2 regions of the Paenibacillus sp. FSL R7-277 genome follow, and region 1 is predicted to be linked to the other one. Evidence: riboswitches for the same ligand, from Rfam matches in the RefSeq annotation. Region 1 holds a riboswitch; the other holds the start of a gene.

Region 1 (8,963 bases):
TTATCATAGAGAGCTTGTTCGCTACGATTACCAATGCTAACTTTGTGCCGGAATATTTCAACGCGAAGGTCCGGGAAGGACTGGCCCTGCGGGATCTGTGGCGCAGCAGAGTGGCTGATGCCGGAGTGATGGCCTATTTGTCGGAGCATGACGCAGCGAACTGGAATGCAGTGACTGATGAAGAGCTGATGGACAAGGCGGCAACCGTCGGTGTGCTTGCTACGGAGCATGAGGATATCCGTTCCTTGCGCGAGCTGCTGACCTATGGCCTGAAGGGAATGGCTGCTTACATGGAGCATGCTGCGGTACTGGGCTTCTATGAAGCAGGAGCACATGCTTTTATGGAGAAAGGCTTGGCTGCAGCACTGGATGACAATCTAAGCGGCGGTGAGCTGACGGCTCTGGTGCTGGAATGCGGCAAGTTCGGCGTGGATGTGATGGCGCTGCTTGACCGTGCGAACACCGCAGCCTACGGCAATCCGGAGATTACCACAGTCAATATTGGGGTAGGCACGAACCCTGGTATTCTGATCAGCGGTCATGACCTCAAGGATATGGAGGCGCTGTTGAAGCAGACCGAGGGTACCGGAGTGGATGTGTATACGCACAGTGAGATGCTGCCGGCCCACTACTATCCGGCCTTCAAGAAGTATAGCCACTTCGTAGGCAACTACGGCAATGCATGGTGGAAGCAGAATGAGGAATTTGCCAGCTTCAATGGTCCGATTCTGATGACTACGAACTGTATTGTGCCGCCGAAGGACAGCTACAAAGACCGGCTGTACACGACAGGCAACACCGGGTATCCGGGAATTCAGCATATCGCGGCAGGCGCGGACGGAGAGAAGGATTTCTCGGCGCTGATTGAGCAGGCCAAGAGCTGCAGCGCTCCGGTGGAGATTGAGACAGGCGAGATTATCGGCGGCTTCGCGCATGCGGCTGTAATGAATGTCGCGGATCAGGTGGTTGGAGCGGTAGAGAGCGGCGCCATCAAGCAATTCTTCGTCATGGCCGGCTGCGACGGGCGGATGAAGAGCCGGAATTATTACACCGACTTCGCAGCAGAGCTGCCGAGTGATACGGTGATCCTGACCGCCGGCTGTGCCAAATACAAATATAACAAGCTGGCGCTTGGCGATATCGGCGGAATTCCCCGCGTGCTTGATGCCGGCCAGTGCAATGACTCCTATTCTCTTGTGGTTATAGCGCTTAAGCTGAAGGAAGTGTTCGGTCTTGCAGACATCAACGATCTTCCGATCTCCTATAACATTGCCTGGTATGAGCAAAAAGCGGTGATTGTACTGCTGGCGCTGCTGCATCTGGGCGTGAAGAACATTCACCTGGGTCCTACACTTCCGGCCTTCCTGTCGCCTAATGTAGCTAAGGTTCTGGTAGATACCTTCGGTATCGGCGGTATTACTACCGTACAGGAAGACATGGAGCGGTTTATTGCTGCGGTATAATACAATACAGCTTCAGCATTAGCCAAAATACACAAAAGCGAGTCTCCGTATAAGGGGGCTCGCTTTTGTATATGAATATGAACGTCACCGTCAGCGCTTACGGCAGCCGGTAGACTGCAAACGGCTCGCTGGTGCGGAAGGCGGCGCTGGCCTGGTCAAGCTGCTCAAGTATTCCCGCATCCGTTGAAGCGGAGAGACTCTGCAGATTATGTTGTACCTGCTCTACTGTAGTTGCACCGACAATCACCGTGGAGACGGCGGGCCGGTTCATCAGCCAAGCCAGGGATAGAGCTGCAGGTGAGGTGCCCAGTCGCTCCGCAATGGCCTGAACCTGCTCCCCGAGCGAGATGCGCTCCGGGGTAAGGAAGCGGCGGAAGTTCGGATCGGTCTCTGCTCTGGAGCCGGCAGGGACCTTGCTGCTGCCAGTATATTTGCCGGTAAGAATGCCGCCCGCCAGAGGGAAGTACGGGATGATGCCCAGACCCTGATCCAGGCAGAGCGGAAGCAGCTCCGCTTCGGGCGTGCGGTCAGCCAGCGAATAGCTGCACTGGATAGAGATGTATTTCGCCCAGTTACGGGCTTCGCTGATTCCAAGCGCCTTCATCAACTCCCAGGCGGCATAATTGGAGGCTCCGATATAGCGCACCTTGCCTGCGGAGATCAGATCATCCAGCGTACGCAGCGTTTCCTCCAGCGGTGTGTAGGGATCGAAGGTGTGAATCTGATACAGATCCACATAGTCGGTCTTCAGCCGGCGCAGGCTGCCCTCCAGCTCCTGCATCAGATGATGGCGCGAAGAGCCGCTGCCGCCGGGTCCCTCATGCTTCGGCAATCCGGCTTTGGTCGCCAGCACTGCGTTATGGCGTTTGCCTTCAAGCGCAAGGCCGATGATCCGCTCCGATTCAGATCCGGCATAGATATTGGCGGTATCGATGAAATTGATGCCCTGATCCATAGCGGTGTGCAGAATGCGGACCGAGGTTTCCTGATCTGCCCGTTTGCCGAAGGAATTGGTTCCAAGACCCAGGGCGGACACCTGCAGGCCGCTATTGCCCAGACGGTTATATCGCACGCTCTCACTTCTCCTTATATAGTAGTAGTCTTAGCAGGAATCACGCACAAGCAGCTTGCCGCCGGACTCCAGGCGGCTGTCCTGTGACCGGGCGAGATTAATCACCGCATGCTCCTCCTGGAGCAGCTCAATCTCCTCACCCAGCTTAAGCAGCAGCCTGGAGAAGCGGCTTAGGACACTGTCCGTGATGTACCCGGTGAATTGTCCCGGATGGGCGAATACCTCAAGCATCTGCCAGAGCTGGTCCGTGCCGGAGCCGAACGCCCCGTTCATACGGCTTAGCGCAGCCTGAAGATCACGGATCAGGCTGCCCAAGTGGCTGTATTTATCCTCCAGCAGCAGCATGACTACCAGGCCGTAATTCACGGATTGCTGGCGGGATTCCACATTCTTGGCCAGCTGGCGCGCTGCCTCAAGCAGTCCGTCCGTCTCTGTCCGCAGCAGGCATGCGAGGCTGTGCAGACGATGCTGCATTACCCCGGCGTGTCCGGCGTACAGGCCGCTGCCGGTGACCTGGCCGCTAACGTAAATACTGCCGGTGGCTATAATTGTAGATTGGCGGATATCGCCATAGACGTACACATTCCCGAGGGCTTCAATTCGTACAGGTCCTTCCAGATCTCCCGGTACAATGATGTCACCTGCGAACATAACATCGCCCGCAGGATCTGTCATCTCTCTGGCCAGAAGACTGACCGGAGGGAAGTCACATATCCGGACGCTGCCGCTTCCTCCGCAGATACGGGGCCTGCCGGTGTGCCGGGCTACGATATTGCCACAGGGAAGGAGCTTGGCATGATTACCGGCAGCAAAGTAGATATCCTGCGGCGGGGGAGGGGGCAGGACCCTTCCGTCTGTGTCGAGGCCGGGAATGCCTTCTTCCGGCGGCAGCTTGCGGGCGAAGACTTCGCCTGCAAAGGCAAAGGGGGCTCCCGGGAAACGGAGATACTCCAAGGGTTCCGCAGGCTTCTGACCCCGGGCTCCCTGTCCCTGAAGCATCCGGTTCCCCTCCAGTGTATGCTCAGGCAGCAGGAATTCCAGCCGGGCTTCCTTGCCGGGCAGCGGGGCTCTGCCTTCAGCGATGCATACGGGGAGATATGTAGGGTTCGTAAGCTCCGCGTACAGGGCGGGAATGTTCAGGTTGCGCAGAATAAAACGGTTGTCCAGTGAGGCGATAATCTGTTCTATGGTGAGCGTGGACAGCAGCATCGCCGGATTGGGCTGGGCACGGACGACCGCTTCGAAGGCGGCGGGGCAGTTGACCAGATTCCAGGCGTACTTCTCTGCACGGTATAAAGTGAAGTGGACCTTGAGCTTGTCAGGCGATACGGTAATTTCATATTGCGGCTTCTCACAGATCTCCCAAGTGATATAATCCGCCCTGGTCACCTCGGTCGGCTCTGTAACGGTCTTCCAGTTGATCTTCAGGACAACAGGGTGGACCGCAGAAATGCGGGCGGGAGCACCTCCGGGGAGCGGGGGAGTAATGAATATCTGGTTGTCCTGCACGAGGATAATTCCATTCTTATCTCCAGTTGTCCCGTCAGAAGCTCGGCCCTCCACAGAGAATGAATCCAGGAGACCTTTACGTTCGAGCATCAGGGACTCTACGAATTCATATCGGCTTGGTTCGATATCCTGCTGCGGCATGGTTGTAACCTCACTTTTTCGTATGATCAATGGCAATTCGTACAGAAAAAGAACATCATCAAGCCTGGGAGGCTTTCCCTCCTGAATAGCTGGCTTAAGTGGTCTCTATTGGCAGCCTGGCAACCGTAAACGCAGATTCCGGCGTTCTTAGGCCCATAGCTTTGCGTCCTGCCCTTTCGGGAAGTTTGCCTTTAGAAATAGATCAATGATATACATCCTGTAGAGGTGGGAGTTATGGTCGACTGTAATCGACAAAAAGAGTCATAAATAGTTCTTACGCGTCATTAACTTCTGCAAACAAGCTTAATTCTAGTACTTAAAGAGCTATTTTTCAACTATATTATGCCTATTTATCAAAAAACTCGAAATATGCAGCTCTATTTCGACAAAAAAACTGGTTTCCCAGCGCTTACAGCTTATGGAAGAGGCAGGGGGAGGAAAGTATGAGCATTCAACTGTTGGGACACCCTGGGCTTGGTAAGAATCGGAGTGTTCTTTTTTGATAAGCGATTTTGCGAGTGTTAATGTTATGTATATGTTAACTGTGTAAATAAACACAAACATTCAGTGTATTATTTCGTAATAAAACCGAAGACATCGCAAATTCATTGTAATATAATCTAACTCATACCAAGGAAACGCGAATTAATGTTAACTAATATAACATTAATAGAGATAGCGACATCAGGAGAGGAGCATAAACCATGCAGATTGCAGCAACACCTTACATCTGGCCTTATGACGGGGCTGTGGACCCGGCGAAGACAGCGCTGATGATTATCGACATGCAGACGGATTTTTGCGGCAAGGGCGGTTACGTCGAGAGAATGGGTTATGACCTCTCATTAACAGCGAGGGCGATCCAGCCCATTCAGCGGCTGCTGGCCCGTATCCGGGACATCGAAGGCTTCACCGTGATCCATACCCGCGAGGGGCATAAGCCGGATCTGTCGGATCTGCCGGCGAACAAGCGGTGGCGCAGCCGCCAGATCGGGGCCGAGATCGGCTCCGAAGGACCGGCGGGACGAATCCTCGTGCGGGGGGAGCGCGGCTGGCAGATCATTGATGAGCTGGCGCCTGCCCACGGAGAGTACATTATAGACAAGCCGGGCAAAGGGAGCTTTTACGCAACAGACCTGGACCTGATCCTGAAGAATAAAGGAATTACCCATCTGATTCTGACCGGTATTACTACCGATGTCTGTGTACACACCACGATGCGGGAAGCCAATGACCGCGGGTACGAGTGTCTGATCCTTGCAGATTGTACAGGAGCGACGGATGAAGCGAATCACCTGGCGGCGCTGAGTATGGTTCAAATGCAGGGCGGAGTGTTCGGCAGTGTAAGTGATTCACAAGCGGTGCTGAAGGCGCTGGAGCAATACTAAATCATTCATAAACGGGGGAATAACCATGTGGAACAAGTCCAGAACAAAAGCGCTGATGCTGTTAACCTCGCTAATGCTGCTCCTGACCGCCTGCGGTAACAATACGGAAGCCGGGAAGGCTGAAGGCCAGGGAGCGGAAGGCTCGGGCGAGCTGAAAAAGGTGGTGCTCCGGCTGAAGTGGATTCACCAGGCGCAGTTTGCCGGCTTTTATACCGCAGTGGAAAAAGGCTTCTATAAAGAAGCGGGGCTGGATGTTGAGATCCGCCCGGGGGGCTCGGATTTCCCGGCTGTGCAGATGGTAGCTTCCGGCAGTGAGGAGTTCGGAGTTACCGGTGCCGACCAGATCGTCATCGCCAGAGAGAAAGGCGTCCCGGTCAAAGCGTTGTCCGCGATCTACCGCAAAACCCCGTTCGTCATGTTCACGCTCAAAGAGTCAGGGATCAAGACGATGGAGGATCTGGTCGGGCAAAAGGTGGGCATTAAGCTGGGCGGCAACGAAGAGCTGACCTTCCGGGCCATGGAGAAAAGCGCGGGTATCGACCCTTCGCAAATCGAAGAGATGCCGGTCAAATATGATCTGAGTCCGCTGTTAACCGGTCAGGTCAAGGCCTGGCCCGGATATGTCATTAATGAAGTGCTGGCTGTAGAGGAGCAGGGCAAGGAAGTGAATATTATCGACCCGAACGACTATGGCATCAATTTCTATGCTGATACCTTGTTCACTACGGAGTCTATCATCAAGAAGGACCCGGAGATGGTCGCAAGCTTCGTGCAGGCGTCTATGCAGGGCTGGGATTATGCAGTAAAGCATCCGGAGGAAGCGGCGGAATTCGGTCTGAAGTATGGCGAGAAGCTGGATCTGAAGCATGAGGTCAATATGATGAAGGCCAGCATTCCGCTGCTGGATCCGGAGAAGCTCCCGCTGGGCTCAATGGACGAGGCATCTTGGGAGACATTGCAGAAGAATCTGGTCGAGCTGGGATTTGTGAAAAAGGAACAGGACATCGGCGGATTGTTCACCAACGAGTTTTTGAAATAAGGAGGGACCCGATAATGACAACAGCGATCAAAGAACAGCTGGATGCTGCCGCCGCGCGGCATCCCGGTACCCGGGAAACCATGCTCTCCCTGCGCAATTGCTCTCTTTCTTTCGGCAACGTGCCTGTGCTGGATCAGGTCAGCCTTGATGTATACCGCAATGAGTTCATTTCGATTCTTGGACCAAGCGGCTGCGGGAAATCCACAACACTCCGGTTGATGCTGCGGCTGTTAAGCCCGGAGGCCGGTGGAGAGGTGGCGTATGCTTCACCTGATCTGTCCCTGGGCATGGTCTTCCAGAAGCCGGTCCTGATGCCGTGGCTCAGCGCGCTGCAGAATGTCATGCTGCCGCTGGAGCTGGGCGAGAAGAAGAAGTTCAGCAAAGCCGAGGCACGTGAAAAAGCAGAAAGTGCCCTGAGCCTGGTCGGCCTCCAGGATTATCTGAACCACTTCCCGCATCAGCTCAGCGGCGGGATGCAGCAGCGGGCAGCGATTGCCCGAGCTCTGGCGGCTGATCCGACGGTGCTGCTGATGGATGAGCCGTTCGGCGCACTGGATGAGCTGACGCGTGAGAAGCTGAATTTCGAGCTGCTGCGGCTATGGGAGAGCCCGGAGACCAGTCTAAGCAGCATTGTGATGGTCACCCATTCGATCCATGAATCCGCGCTGCTGTCGGACCGGGTCGTGATGATGTCTCCCCGGCCTGCCGGTGTGACGGATATCATTCCGGTGACGCTGCCCTCCCCGCGTGAGGCGGGCATGGAGGAGCTGCCGGAATTTCACCGGATTGTCAAGGAACTGAGAAAGCGGGTGAAGCATCTATGACGGTCAAAATCAAAGACACCCTGTACCCGGTCACGTTTGCGCTCGGCTTCCTGCTGCTGTGGGAGTTGGCTGTACGTCTCCTGTCGGTTCCGATGTATCTTCTACCTGCGCCTACGCAGGTAGTCTCGGCTATCAATGGCTCGCTGTGGTCGCATACGCTGGTTACGCTGGGCGAAGCGCTGACCGGGTTCATTCTCGCCAATATCCTCGGCCTGGCTACCGCAGTGATTTTTGTTCATTCCAAGCCGATTGAGAAAGGGATGTTCCCGCTGGCCATCGCCCTTAAGACTACGCCGCTGGTGGCGCTGGCCCCGCTGCTGGTCGTCTGGCTGGGGACCGGGTATACCTCGAAGGTAATCGCTTCGATGCTGATCTGTTTTTTCCCGATTCTGGTGAACAGTGTCAAGGGGCTTAAGGCCATTGAATACGAAGCCTGGGAGCTGTTCTCCACCTACAAAGGGACGAAAAGCGAAATCTTTTGGAAGCTGCGCCTGCCGACGAGTCTGCCTTATATCTTCTCTGCCCTCAAAATCTCCACCTCGCTCGCGATAGTCGGTGCCATAGTCGGCGAATTTGTCGGAGCGAATAAGGGACTCGGTTATGTAGTGCTTGTCTCTTCCTATCATATGGATACGCCGGTGATGTTCTCGGCCATTATTGCTTCGGCGCTGTGCGGCCTGCTGCTGTTCTGGTGTATCGGGCTGCTGGAGAAACGGGTTATTTTCTGGACAAGGAGCGATGATCTATGATGAACTGCTCGGTCATTCGAATCCCGGCAGGCGCGCCGCATGATATGTCGGGATTAAGCGCAGCGGTGGAAGCAGGCCTGTTCCGGCCGGAGGAAGTGGTCGCGGTGCTGGGGAAGACGGAGGGAAACGGCTGTGTGAATGATTTTACACGGGGTTATGCTGTGATGGCCTTGAAAGGATTCTTTGCTGAAGCGGCAAAAGGAGGAGCTGCCGACATCTCTTATGTGATGTCCGGCGGTACGGAAGGGGTGCTCAGTCCGCACTTCACGGTTATCAGCCGCAGCGGGCAGAAGGAGCCGGGTATGGTCACTGATGGCCTGAAGTCACTCGCCATTGGAGTCGCCAGAACCCGGAGCTTCCGGCCGGAGGAACTGGGACGGCTCCCTCAGGTGGACGCCGTGGCGGATGCCGTGGCCCGTGCGGTCATGGATGCGGGCATCACCTCACCGGAGGATGTGCATTTTGTACAAATCAAATGTCCGCTGCTTACCGCTGAGCAGATCTATGAGGCACACAACCGTGAGGTATCGCTCGTCACAGAGGATACTTATAAATCGATGGGCTATTCCAGAGGAGCTTCTGCACTGGGTGCCGGGGTAGCGCTGGGTGAGGTGGATCGTGCGGCCTTGCAGGAGGAAGATATCTGCACGGACTGGACTCAATTCAGCGCGGTAGCCTCCACTTCGGCGGGCAGTGAGCTGTCCTGCTGCGAAGTGATTGTGTTCGGGAACTCACTGTCTGCGGACGGCCCGTACCACATCGACCATGCCGTGATGCA
Region 2 (8,963 bases), on a different contig from region 1:
GCTCCATGGATCAAGTCATCAAGCTGCAGACCGGTTCCTTATATTATGCCGTTGACAAGCTGGCTGCAGGCGGCCATATCGAGGCGGTGGAGATCATTCACAGCCCGGACCGGCCGGATAAGACCATCTATCGCATTACGGATAAAGGCAAAGAATTGATGGAGCAGCTCATTCTCCAGCAGATTAAAAAAAGTGATCCGCCGTATCATCCGCTGTACATGGCCCTGGCCCTTGCGCGTCATATCGACCAGGGCAAGGTGGCGAAGCTGCTGGAGGAACGCATCCGGGAGGCGGAGCATCAGGTGAATTATGCCTATCAAGTATACGAGGAGCATATCTCCATCGTGCCCCGCTCGGTGCTGCATATGATGTACGGCAGATATGAGCATAGCCAGACCGAGCTGAAATGGCTGAAGCGCCTGTATGAGGATGTAGCCGTCCGCAAAATGAATGATATCGGCAGACCGATTATCGCAGACTAAAAGAAGTAGATAGCCGATGTGATTGTTTAGCGAAGACCGTATGTGTTTATTAGCAAGTGGAAACGGCTTTGCCGACCTTTTAAAGGGCGGTACCGTTTCAGCGAGAAATAGAAGGATAAGTTATCGTGTGCAACATATAAATTCTTATATTTGGAGCAAACCGCTGGCGAGCGGCTTGGGCATCCGGCTGTACTACAGTTTGTATTCGTGCGGTGTGCCGGCCCCGCCCTGGCGGATACTCTGGAAAGGGAAGTGAAGCCGCTATGAACGATGACAAAAAGCCGATCAGAGACGAGCGTGACCACCCGGAGCAATACCCTACAGACAAGCCCAGCCTGTTCGATGTAGATGAGAGCGAGCAGCATGTGGACCCGATACCGGTAGAGGACCTGACACTTGAGAAAGAGGAAGAGAAGGATAAAGAGACCACAAAACACCGCTCCTCCAGTGACAAGAGATACCACACCGGGTTCTAAAGATGTATGCTTTTCCGGTAGTATCATCGGAGCATTTACAAGCTTAATCGTATGGAGGGATCACATTGCTGAGAGCGTTACCCCTTAACCGGCGCGGCATACCTGCCAGCCGTATCGCCCTGGGCTGCATGGGGCTGGGCGGCGGCTGGGACCGTGAACCGGTCACCGCTGAGAATGTGAAGCAGGGACACGAGGCGCTGGATGCGGCGCTGTCTATAGGTATTAATTTTTTTGACCATGCGGATATCTATACCCGGGGCAAGGCGGAGAAGGTGTTCGGGCAGATCTTCAAGGAGCGGCCGGGGCTGCGCGGGGACATCCTGCTCCAGTCGAAATGCGGCATCAAGCTGATGGAGCCAGGCGATATCTCCAATAGCTTCGACCTCTCCAGGGAGCACATTCTGTCCAGCTTCGATGGAACTCTCGCACGGCTGGGCACAGAGTATATTGATATTCTGCTGCTACACCGCCCCGACCCGTTAATGGACCCTGAAGAGGTGGCGGAAGCACTCCATCAGCTCAAGGCCTCCGGCAAGGTGCGCCACTTCGGCGTCTCCAACATGAGCGCCGCCCAGATCCAGCTGTTACAGACTTATTGCGACGAGCCGTTCATTGTCAACCAGCTGCATATGAGCCTGTCCCGGATCAGCTGGGTCGACGCCGTACTCAGCGTGAACCGCGACCCGTGGAAGGACATTACATTCCCGGAGGGCACCATGGAGTATTGCCGCGCCGGGAACATCCAGCTCCAGGCCTGGGGCCCCCTGGCCCAGGGACTCTTCAGCGGACGGCCGCTTGAAGGCCAGCCGGAGAATGTTGTGAATACAGCAGCCATGGTACAGAGACTTGCTAACGAGAAGGGCACAACGTCCGAGGCTATCGTGCTGGCTTGGCTAATGACGCATCCCGCAGCCATCCAGCCCATCATTGGCACCGTGAATCCACAGCGGATCGCCGCCTGTGCAGGCGCAGACCAGCTGGAGCTGTCACGCAAGGAATGGTATGAGCTGTACGTCACCTCGCGCGGGGAGAAGCTTCCCTAAGCTTGGATTTTACTGGAAATTACATGATTGAACAGGTTCAGATTCAGCGAAACCGGACATTTTTATAAAATAGCGGAGAGGTACTGTCCTTGTATGGACAGTACCTTCTTTGTGGCGAAATACGCTAACCCTGTCGTTTAGCCAACTGGTGCAGCATCCGAATTGTGATCGGTTTTTCGCACACATTGGGCCCACACGCCTCCCGCTGACCGATTGTGTTCGGTTTTTCACCTACATTGGGCCCACGCGCCTCCCGCTGACCGATTGTGTTCGGTTTTTCGCATACATTGAGTCCAATTACTTTCCTCATTCCCGTTCGCCGCCCACTTTCGCCCCATTCAGGGGCACTAATGCCCCTCATTCCCGCTCGCCGCCTACTTTCGCCCCATTCAGGGGCACTAATGCCCCTCATTCCCGTTCGCCGCCTACTTTCGCCCCATTCAGGGGCACTAATGCCCCTCATTCCCGTTCGCCGCCCACTTTTGCCCCATTCAGGGGCACTTATGCCCCTCATTTCCACCTCCCGCCCACTATCAGCGGATAACTCCTATGCACTTTACCTCCCCCTCGTCTCCCCCTCACCTTTCTCCGCTCCCACCAGCCACGCCCGCCTACCGTTCTTTATAAAGAACATTTGTGAAAAACAGCGAGATCGTCAGATAAATCGAGATATCTCATACATTTCGTACTTTATTGCGAACATTCCGCTGAAAATAACATTTTTCTTTTCTGAGCAGCACAGTGTATGATTTGCTTACGATATCGTTCTTTATTAAGAACGAATATAACGAATTTTTCATTAGTAACTCGAGAGGGGCTTAGCTATGTACCCCAGATCTGCCAAGCGGCGCAAACGGAAAACCAGGAAGCTCGGCCTGCGGATTCTGCAATCGGGTATGGCCGTATCTGTGCTCCTGATGTACACCTCAGGCCAGATCGGCAGCACCTATGGAGAGTTCAACACCTCCCAGGAACAGATCAGCTCCATCGGGCTGTGTTCAGTTTTCCCGGGTCAGATTGAGCAGTTGTTGTCGGAATTCAGCGGGCATCTAAACACCGTCATAGAGCTGAAAGCTTCCCTTGGCAGCCACAGCATCAGCGGAGTGTATAACACCTCAGTCGCTGCCGGAGAGCTGTCGCTTGCAGAGCTGGATCAGGCTGCGGACGAACTCTCGTCCGAGCTCACTCAAGCTGGCAGCGAGATCGACCTGCTGGAGAAGCAGCTGAGCTTCAATGGGATGGTCTGGCAACACATTCTGCAGGAAATTGGCAATGCAGCGGCCATTCTGCACAAGCTTGGAGGATATATGGAGAACCTCGATCCTAACTGTCTGGAAATCCGTGATGCCCAGTTCTTCGACCAGATTCAAGAGAGCCTTCATCAAAGCGGGATTCTGTCGGAATCGCTGGCAGAGACGTTAAGCGGAATTGTGCAGTATCTTGGCTCGATTCATGATATCGGCGGATCCTTGCCCACCGGCAATCCGGACCGCGTCTTGCTCCGGCAGGATGACTACAGCTTCCCTGCTGAAGAGCCTATCCTCTCATTCGTAACCAGCGCCTACCAAGCAGATTCGCAGGTATCCCCCGCGCTGCTGGCCACGTATGAGCAGTTGAATACCGAATTAACGGCGTCCAAGGATACCCTGTTCTCCACAATCCATACCTTACAGGAGCGGCTCACAGAAATCGCTGAAGCCAAAACAACCCTTGAGGACAAAGCGAAGGCACAGCAAGAGGAAGAGGAACGCCTGGCGCTTGAAAAGGCCGATAAAGCCAGAGCGGAGGAAGCCCAGCGGCTCGCCATAGAGAAGCAGAAGGCTGCTGACGAAGCGCTGAAGCTGGAGCATGAACAAGCACAGAACCAGCCGGCCGCAACCAGTCTTCCTGACAAAAGCCAGCCGGGAGAGGAGCCTGCTCCCGCAGCGCCTGTAGAGGACAATCCAGTCCCCACAGCTTCAGCAGCAGCAGAGGTTATTCCCACTGCCACTCCGGCGACTGAGATTGTTTTACCGGAAGCAACTCCAGATCCATTACCCGGCAGCGTAATTCCAGGCACTGTAATGGACGGCGCGCAGCCTGCTCCTACAGCTACACCGGCTCCACAATCTGAACCCAGCAAAGGCGGCGAATAAGATGCGCATCCGAAAAATAGTCAATACGATAATTTCCACTCTGATTCTTATAGTGTTCCTGGTGCTAATCACAGCCGTTGTCATCTCCAAAGCCTCCGGCGGCGAGCCCTCCTTCTTCGGCTACCAGATCAAGACGGTATTATCCGGCTCCATGGAGCCCGGCATCCAGACCGGTTCCATTGTGGCCATTAAGCCGGGCGGGGACATGACCCGGTTCCAGAAGGGCGATGTGATCACTTTTCTGAATCCCGATAATATCCTGATTACCCACCGCGTGGTCGCTGCCGAGCTGAACAGTGCTCTGGGGGAAGCCAGCTACACCACCAAGGGCGACAATAATGATTCAGCCGACACCGCAGCCGTCAGTTCCACGAATGTGGTAGGTGAGTACACCGGCGTGACCGTCCCCTATGTGGGCTATGCCATGAGCTTCGCAGTCTCCAAAGCCGGAAGCGTAGTGCTGATGATTATTCCCGGACTGCTCCTGCTTCTCTACGCGCTGTATTCTTCCTGGAAGGCCGTTGCGGCACTGGAAAAGAAGAATGCCCCGTCATCCGCAGCCAGCAGCGGCGGGCCGGATACTCTGACTGATCTCGTACAATGATCAATTGTCCTCTCCCGTTTACGAAACGCGGAGCCACAATACAGCTTGCCGGAAGCACCGGCTATGCACAAAGCAGACTCATAAGAGAGGGATGAACAAATGAACGTCAAAAAAACATTAGGTCTCGGCGTTGTATCGGCAGCATTAGGCTTAACCCTGGTCGGCGGAGGCACCTTCGCTTACTTCAGCAGCACTTCTACTTCCTCAGCTTCTTTTAACAACGGAACCCTATCATTACAATCTGATCCCTCCGTCATTGTTAATCTCAGCAATCTCAAGCCGGGCGATACCGTCTTACGGGACTTCAAGCTCAAAAATGACGGGACGCTCAATATTCCCAAAGTGGTACTGCGCACCTCATCGGCCATTACAGACGCCCAGGGAGACAACGGCTCCCATAATTTCAAGGATGATATTATTGTGACCTTCCTCGTGAACAAGGATAAGAAGGAATCGCCGCTCCTGGTCATCTCGCTGGCCGATCTGGAGCAGGAGAGTCCCGATCTGGTGGCCCGGGGAATTCTCGGAGCGATCTTAGGCGGAGAGAAGTCCGGCATCAAAGCCGGCACCTCGGATAACCTGACCATCCAGTTCGCCTTCAAGGAGACCCTCCAGCCGCAGAACTATTATCAGGGCGACACGCTTGCACTGACTCTGAATTTTGAAGCCAACCAGGAAAAAGGCACGCTCAAATAATTCCACAAAAACAAACCATTCGAGGAGGAAATAAATAATGGGTATCAAAAAAACATTGGGTCTTGGCGTAGCATCGGCAGCACTGGGCTTGTCTTTAATCGGCGGGGGCACCTTCGCTTACTTCAGCTCCACAGCTACCAGCACGGCAACCTTCGCAGCGGGTACGCTGAAGCTCGGCTCTTCCTTCAATACTCCGGTAGCGCTGACGAATCTGAAGCCGGGAGACTACACCGTCCGCACCTTCACCTTGTCCAATGACGGCACACTGGATATCAAATTCCTCAAGCTTGCCACCACTTACACCGTGACCGATGCCAAGGGCGATAACGCGGGCCAGGATCTCGGAGACCACTTCAAGGTCAAGCTCCTGGATAATACGTACACCGGCGGTTCACTAAGCGGTCATGTGCTGTCCGAGATCTCCCTGAAGGATCTAAAAAACACCCCCAGCTACGATCTCGTAGCAGCAGGTGTACTGCCAGGAGGGATTGCCGCCGCCGGGTCCAAGACCTTCAAGATCGCCTTCGAATTCGTAGACAACACGCTCGATCAGAACATTTTCCAGGGTGACGGCTTAGCTCTGAACTGGACCTTCGATGCTCTTCAAGGAGTGGGAGAAGCCAAGTAGATCAGGGGCCAGCCTATACAAGTGAAAATGGCTTTGCCGTCCTTTTATTAGGAAGGCAGCTTTCAGCAATCCATCAAGACGGCATATCCTCCCCCATCCGGGCCGGGTATGCCGTTTCTTTTTCCCCGCTGCCGGGTTCAAGGATTTTTGTCCGTTTTGCGGATTTTTGTTATACTGACAAGAGAAAACGGCTTTGCCGGCCTTTGAACGGGCGGTACCGTTTCAACGAGAAAGATAAGGAGAATGTATAGCGCGAAGCATATCACTTCTTATTTTTCACCAAAAAAAGTACGGAGGGCGTTGTAATCGTGTCAGATACTATGGGAAGCCGCATCCACAAACTCCGGCTGGAGAAGGGCTATTCGTTATCCGAGCTTGCCGATAAGGCTGATGTGGCGAAATCATACCTCAGTAATGTGGAACGGAACATTCAATCCAACCCCTCCATTCAATTCATCGAAAAAATCGCTGACGCGCTTCAGGTATCCATTCATGCACTGTTGTATGGCGGACTGGCAGAGACGGAAGAACAGGCTCTGGACGGGGAATGGTTCCGGCTTGTTCAGGAGGCCATGGCCTCCGGTATAAGCAAACGCGAATTCAAGGAATTCCTCGATTACCAGAAATGGCGCATGGAACAAAAGGACAACTAGACGAGCATTATATGCCACAGGGAAGACTCCGCACGGCAGGGAGGCCGCCTTCGGCGAAGGCAGCCTTTCAAGCGGCATACAGAAAAGGCACAGCGTACCGGACGCTGTGCCTTTTCTGTATGTATCCGAACAATGATGACCGCCCTTACATCGCCTGGAGCGCCTTCTCACTTAGAAACCGGCGGATATCCTCCGCCGCGATCCCCGCCTGCTTGGCAGACATCAGCAAGTGCACCCATTCTAAATCCAGATCTACTGCCTGCAGCTCGTCATTCCCCTGGTTGGACATATCCAAGAAATCTCCTCCTAGAATTTTCGCGTCCCCAGGCAGTCCGGCCATCATAGTAGTATTGCTACTTTGTAGTATTTCTACTTTAGATCCGAGACTTTGTGCCCCTGTCTTTCGGCAGGTTTACCTTTTACTGGACCCTTTCCATCATGAAAGGATCTGGCAAGAATCGATGAAACCGTTCTCCGCAATAACATTATACAAGATCATGTGCGATTAGTGTGTCGTTTTCTGGAATTTTTTTATTAAAAAATGTGAGGAAACTTAGCTGAAATTGCCAGCGGCTTGTATAAATATTTCCAGTTCCAAGTTCAAACACTAGCTAATAGTTTAAATATACTAAAGGGAACCCCATCCGCCCCGCCTTACCGCACCACGCAACATCGTATAGAGACAATTACCCATTTGTATGGATGACGGACTGTTATATGAGTTTTTCTATTTATGATAGTTCCGTATGAATACTGTAATGAATCATGCCAAATTGCGAACGGATTGACCGAAAGTATGAATTGATTACCCCGCCGGAAAGTAGCACAATAGGATGAGAATGAAACCGCAAACATTTGCAGCTCCGCCAAGTGGCACACTGGATGCCTCGCGTGGAGTTTATCCGTTAGGAGGACCTATTCATGGCAGTCAAAGAGCCCTATAACGACACAGTATGGAGCAAATACTACGGCCCCAACCTGGGCTACATCCAAGAAAGATATGAGCAATTTGTCAAGGACCCCTCTTCTGTTGAACAGCATTACCGCGATCTCTTCACCGTATCCGGCCCCCCTCCACTGGCACCCGATGCCGAGAGGGCTCCAAGGCCTGCCGTATCAGCAGATGCCGAGTGGCTCAAGAAGGCTGTCAAGGCCTCGAAGCTGATCGCCAATATTCGAATATATGGCCATATGGCCGCAGACATTGACCCGCTGGAACGCAGCACGAACCCGATGGCCAAATGGCTGGAGCTGGAGACCTACGAGCTTACCCGCGAGGATCTTAATGCCCTGCCCGCTTCGCTGATCTGGGATAATGCCCCTGCGGATGTGCATACCGCGATGGATGCCGTCCACAGAATGCGCCAGGCCTATACACAGACCATTGCTTATGAATTCGGGCATGTGCATGATGAACGCGAGCTGCGCTGGCTCAACAGCCAGGCGGAATCGATGACCTCCCCTGCCCCGCTGAATAATACAGAACGCAAAGAGCTGCTGAAGCGGCTGGTTCAGGTGGAGCATTTCGAGACCTTCCTGCACAAGACCTTCGTCGGCCAAAAGCGCTTCAGCCTGGAGGGCAATGATGCCCTTGTGCCGATGCTGGATGAGATTGTGCGGGCTGCCGCGCATGACGGCGCTGAGCATATCCTGATGGGTATGGCCCACCGCGGAAGACTTAATGTGCTGGCTCATATTCTGGGCAAGCCTTATGATATTATTTTCTCAGAGTTCCATCATTCGCCGAACAAAGAGCTGTTCCCTTCGGAAGGCTCCATGGGTGTGACCTACGGCTGGAGCGGTGATGTGAAGTACCATCTCGGGGCTGACCGTGCCGTCCGCGAAGGCGAGACCGTACGTACCCGGATCACGCTGGCCAATAACCCGAGCCATCTTGAATTCGTCAATCCTGTCGTCGAGGGCTTCACACGCGCCGCACAGGAAGAACGCAACGCTCCGGGACTGCCTAAGCTGAACACAAGCAAGGCTATGGCTGTGCTGATGCACGGCGATGCAGCCTTCCCTGGCGAAGGTATTGTCGCTGAGACGCTTAATATCGGCAAATTGCAGGGTTATCAGAATGGCGGTACCGTGCATATTATCGTCAATAACCGGATCGGCTTCACCACCGAGAGCGAGGATTCCCGCTCCACCCATTATGCCAGCGACCTGGCCAAAGGGTATGAGATTCCAATCGTGCATGTCAATGCCGATGACCCGGAAGCCTGCATTGCCGCAGTCCGTCT

The links. A riboswitch is a leader RNA that binds a small molecule or an ion and turns the genes downstream of it on or off. The one in region 1 is predicted to bind cyclic di-GMP.
Region 2: it holds a riboswitch for cyclic di-GMP, as region 1 does, so the genes downstream of both, C173_RS34065 (anti-repressor SinI family protein) here and C173_RS21205 (flagellar assembly protein A) in region 1, are expected to answer to the same signal.

Annotation. Positions count from the first base shown of each region.
Region 1 is NZ_ASPX01000071.1:30,330-39,292, forward strand. Features, by position in the region: gene hcp (hydroxylamine reductase) at 1-1,463, shown strand, start outside; gene C173_RS21200 (aldo/keto reductase) at 1,561-2,535, opposite strand; gene C173_RS21205 (flagellar assembly protein A) at 2,566-4,215, opposite strand; cyclic di-GMP riboswitch class I at 4,293-4,385, opposite strand; gene biuH (biuret amidohydrolase) at 4,890-5,573, shown strand; gene C173_RS21215 (ABC transporter substrate-binding protein) at 5,599-6,612, shown strand; gene C173_RS21220 (ABC transporter ATP-binding protein) at 6,627-7,436, shown strand; gene C173_RS21225 (ABC transporter permease) at 7,433-8,185, shown strand; gene C173_RS21230 (ring-opening amidohydrolase) at 8,182-8,963, shown strand, end outside.
Region 2 is NZ_ASPX01000119.1:91,997-100,959, forward strand. Features, by position in the region: gene C173_RS31250 (PadR family transcriptional regulator) at 1-482, shown strand, start outside; gene C173_RS31255 (hypothetical protein) at 746-958, shown strand; gene C173_RS31260 (aldo/keto reductase) at 1,024-2,001, shown strand; gene C173_RS31270 (hypothetical protein) at 2,826-4,136, shown strand; gene sipW (signal peptidase I SipW) at 4,138-4,740, shown strand; gene C173_RS31280 (TasA family protein) at 4,840-5,436, shown strand; gene C173_RS31285 (TasA family protein) at 5,474-6,064, shown strand; gene C173_RS31290 (helix-turn-helix domain-containing protein) at 6,385-6,717, shown strand; gene C173_RS34065 (anti-repressor SinI family protein) at 6,863-7,006, opposite strand; cyclic di-GMP riboswitch class I at 7,041-7,144, opposite strand; gene C173_RS31295 (2-oxoglutarate dehydrogenase E1 component) at 7,639-8,963, shown strand, end outside.